2 linked regions of the Bradyrhizobium sp. WD16 genome follow. The protein of the gene in region 1 interacts with the protein of each later gene in a pairwise test. Links are inferred from orthologs where the notes say so. Each region holds a gene or a part of one and is shown in the gene's direction. Other genes may lie near its edges.

Region 1 (3,434 bases):
TGGAACAGCTTCGTTCCGAGGGCGTCGACATCGCGCGGCGTACGGTTGCGAAATATCGCGAGGCGCTGCGGATCCCATCGTCGGTGCAGCGCCGCCGCGAGAAGCAGGCGCTGATTTCTGCCGGCGCGGCGATGCCGCGGCGTGACATCGCAACGGCCTGATCCCCGCTTGACGCCGCCTCACTGAGCTTGAATGCTGGCTCCTACCCTGTCTCAGAAGTTCGTCAGTCCGAAGTTCGTCGGAGAAGATGCGGTACCGATGTACGAACTTCGGAAAGCGGGCACTGCTGATACGAGCGTCAGATCCACCGCGCTGGGCGAGGAAACGAAATGCGAGGCACGGCATGACCATCAGAGTCTCGGGCAAGAGCATCAGTGTCGGGGAAGCCCTGCGGGGACGGGTCAGTGATCGCACCGAAGAAGTTCTGCGGAAATATTTCGACGGCAATTATTCCGGCCACGTCACACTGTCCAAGGACGGTTTCGGTTTCCGCACCGATTGCGCCCTGCACCTCGATTCGGGGGTGACGCTGGAGGCGGAATCGACCGCGTCCGACGCCTATGTGAGCGCCGACCAGGCGCTGTCCCAGATCGAGAAGCGGCTGCGGCGCTACAAGAGCCGCCTCAAGGATCGTTCTGCGCGCAAGGCTCATGCCGCCGCTGCGGCCGTCGAGCTCGACGTGCCGAGCTACGTCATCGAAGCTCCCGGCGGGGAAAATGAAGGCGAGGTCCTGGCCTTCAATCCGGTGATCATCGCTGAATCGACCACGGCGCTGAAATCGATGTCGGTGAGTGAGGCGGTGCTGGAACTGGACTTCACCGGCGCGCCGGTGATCGTGTTCCGGCACGGTTCGACGGGACGCGTCAACGTGATCTATCGCCGCGCCGACGGCAATGTCGGGTGGATCGATCCGCCGGTGCTCGACGGCGGCAAGGCGTGAACGGGCCGAGAACCGCGCCAGTTCGACGCCGTTCGTCGCCATCCAGGAGCGAACCGGCGGGCTGCGAAACGGGCAGTAAAACGGATAGTGAGTTCCGGACCGGCGCGCCATGATCGGCATTGACGCCTTGCCGGGCCGTCCCTATGGTCCGGCGCCTTCAGGACCGGACGGCTCGACGCGAGGCCACCCACCGGTGAGATCGGGCGCCGTGCCGCCGACCTGAACCGTTAACGTCGCAAGTCGCTGGCCTCTGCGCGATCATCGCTCTAGTCTAGCTTACCCGCTGAGATCCTCGGAACGTCCCATGATGATTACCGATCTGGTCGCGCCCGAGGCGATTATCCCGGCGTTGAAGGTCAACAGCAAAAAGCAGGCGCTGCAGGAGCTCGCAGCGCGCGCTGCCGCGCTTACCGGCCAGAACGAACGCGCCGTCTTCGAGGTGCTGCTGCAGCGGGAGAAGCTCGGGACCACGGCGGTGGGTTACGGCGTCGCCATTCCCCACGGCAAGCTCCCCAAGCTCGAGAAGCTGTTCGGCCTGTTCGCCCGGCTCGATCGTCCGATCGATTTCGAGGCCATGGACGGCCAGCCGGTGGACCTGATGTTTCTGCTGCTCGCGCCCGAGGGCGCCGGAGCCGATCATCTCAAGGCGCTCGCGCGTATCGCGCGACTGTTGCGCGACCAGGACGTCGCCAAGAAGTTGCGCGCTTCGTCCGATGCCCAGGCGCTCTATTCGGTGCTGGCGCTGCCGCCGGCCTCGGCGGCGTGACTTCTCGTCAATCTGAAAGTGTGATTTTCTGAAAGTCCGGGTTGAAGACGGTCGGGCCTCATGGCTCGAGAGCGCCTCGCCGAACTTCGCTCCGCCTGCTCGGGCGTGCTCATTCAGGGCGGCGCGCGTCGGCGCCCGTGCGCCGACGCAACATGCGGCGTCGAGAGACCTTCAGTGCACGCTGACCGCCTCGAGCTCGTTGCTCCAGGCGTTGGCGACGGCGGCTTCGCGGCTGTCGGTCAGCATGATCGGCGTGCCGTCGGCGGCGTGCAGGGTGAAGAGCTTCAGCCCGGGCGCGAGCTGCGGCGCCTGCGGAAACAGATGCGGGACGTCCTCGGAGCGGATCTGCTTCACATAGGCGATATGACCTTCACCCATGGCGGCGAGCGCTTCCTGTGAGACGGGCTGGTCGGGGTGGATGACAGTGACTTCGGTCATGGTCTCGACTCCTCAAGAGTACAAGCGGTCGAGTCCGCTGTGGTTCCTAGATTATTCGTGTTCATTGATAGCTATTGTCTTAACGACCCGTTCAGACTCCGGCCTGGCGAGGTCGATGGACAACAGCCCGTTCTTCAGATCCGCATTCAGCACCTGCATCCCGTCCGCCAGCACGAAGGTGCGCTGGAACAGGCGCGCGGCGATACCGCGATGGATGAACTGCCGGGTCTTGTCGTCCTGCTGGCGGCCGCGGATGACGAGCTGCTTTTCCTCCACGGTCACATCGAGTTGGTCGCGGGTAAAGCCCGCCACCGCGAGCGTGATGCGCAGCCGCTCGGGCTGGCCATCGGTACGTTCGAGGCGCTCGATGTTGTAGGGGGGGTAGCCGTCGGCACCTTTGACGACGCGGTCGAGCGCACGCTCGATCTCGTCGAATCCCAACAGAAACGGACTGGACAACGAAGGAACACGAGACATTACACAAAGTCCTCTCGAAGCGACTTTGACGGGGCCCAGGATGGCACCCCTTCCGGCCAGCAACCGCCGACCGGCTCCCATCATATGTGCATTGCGGAATAGCGTTCAAGAACCGGCGGATCGCCTCCACCGGATTGAAATCACGGGCGGATATCGATCCGCCGGCGGCCGTCCGGGCTGAACAGGTGAAGTTTCTCCCTGAGCGCCGCGACCCGCAGCGGCGCGCCCGGCGGCGGCGCGGTCTGGCCCGGCAGGCGGACCACGATATCGGAATCGATATCCGCCCGGATCGCCCCGTCGTTACCCTGGCCGGTGCCGCGCCGGGCATAGACGAACGTTTCCGCCCCGACCGGCTCGATGGCATCCACCGTGAGGTCGAGCGCCACGCCGCCCTGCGGTGCCGCGCCGGTGGTGACGACGAGGTCCTCCGGGCGGATGCCGAGGATTGCCCCGGCGGGCGCCTCCGGCGCCAGCGCCGCGGCCTCGGCGCCCGACAGCGGTGACAGATTCATCGGCGGTGCGCCGATGAAGGCGGCGACAAAGGTGGTGGCCGGGGTGCGGTAGACCTCGAGCGGCGGTCCGATCTGCTCGACCTGGCCGGCATTCATCACCACCAGCATGTCGGCGAGGGTCATCGCTTCGAGCTGGTCGTGGGTGACATAGATCGAGGTGGTGCCGAGGCGGCGCTGCAGGCGGCTGATCTCCACCCGCATGGCGATGCGCAGCTTGGCGTCGAGATTCGACAGCGGCTCGTCGAACAGGAAGACCTTGGGCTGGCGCACGATGGCGCGGCCCATGGCGACGCGCTGGCGC
Region 2 (3,766 bases), 4.0 Mb from region 1 along the record:
CAGGCCCTCTTCCCCCGCCAGGCGCAGGGCAGCCTGATCGAGCACCACGGCCAGGTGGTCGGCTCGGCGCTGATCGGCCAGGCCTTCGCGCAAGACAGGTACTTCCACGGCCGGCCGTCGGCCACCAATGCGCCGGATCCGAATGATTCGGCCAAGACCGTCGATGCGCCCTACAACGCCTCGAACTCCATGGGCTCCAATCTCGGCCCCACCAACAAGGCCCTGATCGAGCGGGTCAAAGGCGAGGTCGAGAAGCTGAAGGCGGAAAATCCGTCGGCGGCCGTCCCGATCGACCTCGTCACCACGTCGGGCAGCGGCCTCGACCCGAACCTGTCGCCCGAAGCCGCCCTCTTCCAGGTCGGGCGGGTTGCGAAAGCCCGACAGATGTCGGAGGATCGAATTCGACAGCTGGTCCAGCAACACATCGAAGGACGCTGGCTGGGCCTCCTGGGCGAGCCGCGGGTCAACGTGCTCGCCCTCAATCTGGCCCTCGATCAGCTGAAGTGAGGTTGCGAAAGGCACTCGGATCCGATGGCGGAATGGCACCGCGATACTGAGGCCAGACCTTCGCCGGAGGCGCTGCTGGAAGCCGCCCGGCGCGAAGACAGCCTTGCGGGCAAGCTGAAGATCTTTGTCGGCGCCGCCCCCGGCGTCGGCAAGACCTATGAGATGCTGCAGCAGGCGCGCGCCCGCCGGCGCGACGGCGCCGATCTCGTCGTCGGCGTCGTCGAGACCCACGGCCGCAAGGAGACCGAGGCGCTGCTCGAAGGCCTCGAGGTCATTGCGCGCCGCCCGATCGACTACCGCGGCCAGCGCCTCGAGGAAATGGACCTCGACGCCATCGTGGCGCGAGGCCCGAAGATCGCGGTGGTCGACGAGCTCGCCCACACCAATGCGCCAGGCTCCCGCCATCCCAAGCGCTATCTCGACGTCGAGGAACTGCTCGATCGCGGCATCGATGTCTACACCACCGTCAACATCCAGCACATCGAGAGCCTCAACGATGTGGTGGCGCAGATCACCCATGTGCGGGTGCGCGAGACCGTGCCCGATTCGATCTTCAACCGCGCCGAAGCCGTCGAACTCGTCGATATCACGCCGGACGACCTGATCCAGCGCCTCAAGGACGGCAAGGTCTACGTCCCCAGGCAGGCCGAACGCGCCCTCGAGCATTTCTTCTCCAGCGCCAATCTCACGGCGCTGCGCGAACTCGCCCTGCGGCGCACCGCCGAGCGCGTCGACGAACAACTGCTCGACCAGCTCCAGGCCCGCGCCATGCACGGCGCATGGGCGGCGGGCGAGCGGATCCTGGTGTGCATCAACGAGGATCCGGTGGCGCAGGGGCTGGTGCGCTACGCCAAGCGCCTCGCCGACCGCCTCCACGCGCAGTTCACCGCTCTTTCGGTCGAGACCTCGCGCAATCTTCAATTCAGCGAGGAGCAGCGCGACCGGCTCGCCGACACGCTGCGGCTCGCCCAGTCCCTGGGCGCGGAAGCCGTCTCGATCCCGGGCGGCGGCCGGCGCATCGCCGACGACGTGATCAGCTATGCCCGGGCCAACAACATCACCCAGATCGTGGTGGGCAAGTCGTCGCGCTCGCGCCTGTTCGAGATCATCTACGGCTCGGTTGTCCACGACCTGGTCCGCCGCGCCGACGACATCAGCGTCCACGTCATCGCCGGCGAGGACGCGCTGGAGGAGCCGCCGGCGCGGCGGGCGATCAAGCCGGCGCAGAGCCAGGGCGCCTTCGACCTCAGGCCCTATGCCTATGCGCTTGCCGGGGTCGCCGCGGCGCTCGGCTTCGGCGAGGCCATCTGGCCGTGGTTCGGCATCGAGAATGTCGACCTGGTGTTCCTGACCGCGATCGTGGCCGTCGCCGTCAGCCTGGGACTGTTGCCGTCGCTGCTGGCCACCGTGGCCGCGTCGCTGGCCTACAATTTCTTCTTCATGGAGCCGCTCTACACCTTCACGATCGCCGACCCGCGCAATATCGCGGCCTTCATCTTCTTCACGGTGATCGCGGTGTTCGTCTCCAATGTCGCGGCCAGGGTCCGCACCCAGGCCGTCGCCGCCGCGATGCGGGCGCGCAACACCGAGTCCCTCTATTCGTTCAGCCGCAAGCTTGCCGGCGTCGGCACCCTCGACGACGTGCTGTGGGCGACCGCCTACCAGATCGCCTTGATGCTGCGGGTGCGCGTCGTGCTGCTGCTCGAGGAGGACGGCTCGATCGCCGTCAAGGCCGGCTATCCGCCCGAGGACGCCCTCGACGAGGCCGATCTCGCCGCGGCGAAATGGGCCTGGCAGAACGACCGTCCCGCCGGCCGCAGCTCCGACACGCTGCCCGGCGCCAAGCGCCTGTTCCTGCCGATGCGCACCGGCCGCGGCGCCATCGGCGTCGTCGGCATCGACAGCGACCGCCCCGGCGCCCTGCTCACGCCGGACGAGCGCCGCCTGCTCGACGCCCTGATCGACCAGGGGGCGCTCGCCATCGAGCGCGTTCGCCTCGTCGAGGACATCGACCAGGTCAAGCGCGCCATCGAGGCCGATCGCCTGCGCAGCGCGCTTCTGACCTCGATCTCGCACGACCTCAAGACGCCGCTGTCCGCGGTGCTCGGCTCGGCCGGCGCGCTGCGCGACCTCGGCGACAAGCTCGGCCCCGCCGAGCGCGCCGACCTGCTCGGCACCATCATCGACGAGGCCGAGCGGCTCAACCGCTTCATCGCCAACCTGCTCGACATGACCAAGCTGGAATCCGGCGCGGTGACGCCCAACGCCGCGCCCCACGACATGCACGAGATCGTCAGTACGGCGCTGCGCCGCGCCGGCCGGATCCTGGCGCGCCACAAGATCGAGCTGAAGCTGGCGGCGGACCTTCCCATGGTCGCGGTCGACGCAGTGCTGTTCGAGCAGGTGATCTTCAATCTGCTCGACAACGCCGCCAAATACTCCCCGGAGGGCAGCACCGTCACCATCCAGAGCTTCCGCGACGCAGGATCAGTGATGCTGCAGGTCGCCGACGAGGGCCACGGCATCCCGCCCGGCGACCTCGAGCAGATCTTCGAGAAGTTCTACCGGGTGCGGAAGACCGACCACGTCCGCGCCGGTACCGGGCTCGGGCTTGCCATCTCCCGCGGATTCATCGAAGCGATGCAGGGGACGATCACGGCGGCCAACCGGACCGACCGCTCCGGCGCCGTCTTCACCATCCGGCTGCCGGTCCCGGCCCAACAGCGTCAAATGGATACGGCGGCATGAGCGCAGCGCCCCTGCAGGTTCTGGTGATCGACGACGAGCCGCCCATCCGCAAACTGCTGCGCATGGGCCTCGGCAGCCAGGGCTACCGCGTCATCGAGGCGGGCAACGGCAAGGCCGGGCTGGAGTGCCTCGAGCAGAAGCCGGACCTCATCATCCTCGATCTCGGCCTGCCCGACATCCAGGGGCACGAGCTGCTGCGGATGATCCGCGCGCGCAACGACAGCGTGCCGGTCGTCGTGCTGTCGAGCCGCGGCGACGAGGCCGGCAAGGTCCAGGCGCTCGACTACGGCGCCGACGACTACGTCACCAAGCCGTTCGGCATGGACGAACTGCTGGCGCGGCTGCGCGCCGCCCTGCGTCACCAGCTTCAGAGCCATGGCGAGCGGCCCCTCTTCCGGGTCGGCGACCTGTCGGTGGATCTGGTGCGGCGCATCGTCAAGCGCGGCGACGCCGAGATCAAGCTATCCCCCAAGGAATACGACCTCCTGCGGATCCTGGTACAGCACGCCGG

Evidence for each region. Proteins that work in one complex are often made in the same cells at the same time.
Region 2: the proteins of ptsN (region 1) and DB459_RS27050 interact in binary tests that used the Escherichia coli proteins (3 or more experiments, as listed by UniProt). The link is inferred for Bradyrhizobium sp. WD16 from one-to-one orthologs.

Annotation. Positions count from the first base shown.
Region 1 is NZ_CP028908.1:1,846,497-1,849,930, reverse strand. The notes cover bases 81-2,975. They hold ptsN (PTS IIA-like nitrogen regulatory protein PtsN), read left to right. Parts: upstream 81-1,244; coding sequence 1,245-1,706; downstream 1,707-2,975. Other genes in these bases: DB459_RS08520 (sn-glycerol-3-phosphate import ATP-binding protein UgpC), read right to left, coding at 2,762-2,975; DB459_RS08525 (Hsp20 family protein), read right to left, coding at 2,196-2,621; DB459_RS08530 (DUF1150 domain-containing protein), read right to left, coding at 1,878-2,144; hpf (ribosome hibernation-promoting factor, HPF/YfiA family), read left to right, coding at 344-940; rpoN (RNA polymerase factor sigma-54), read left to right, coding at 81-161. In the rest of the region: more of rpoN, read left to right, coding at 1-80; more of DB459_RS08520, read right to left, coding at 2,976-3,434. UniProt on the Escherichia coli protein: Seems to have a role in regulating nitrogen assimilation.
Region 2 is NZ_CP028908.1:5,882,321-5,886,086, forward strand. Bases 229-3,455 are described here. They hold DB459_RS27050 (sensor histidine kinase KdpD), read left to right. Parts: upstream 229-531; coding sequence 532-3,255; downstream 3,256-3,455. Other genes in these bases: DB459_RS27045 (K(+)-transporting ATPase subunit C), read left to right, coding at 229-507; DB459_RS27055 (response regulator), read left to right, coding at 3,252-3,455. Outside these bases: more of DB459_RS27045, read left to right, coding at 1-228; more of DB459_RS27055, read left to right, coding at 3,456-3,766. UniProt on the Escherichia coli protein: Member of the two-component regulatory system KdpD/KdpE involved in the regulation of the kdp operon. KdpD may function as a membrane-associated protein kinase that phosphorylates KdpE in response to environmental signals.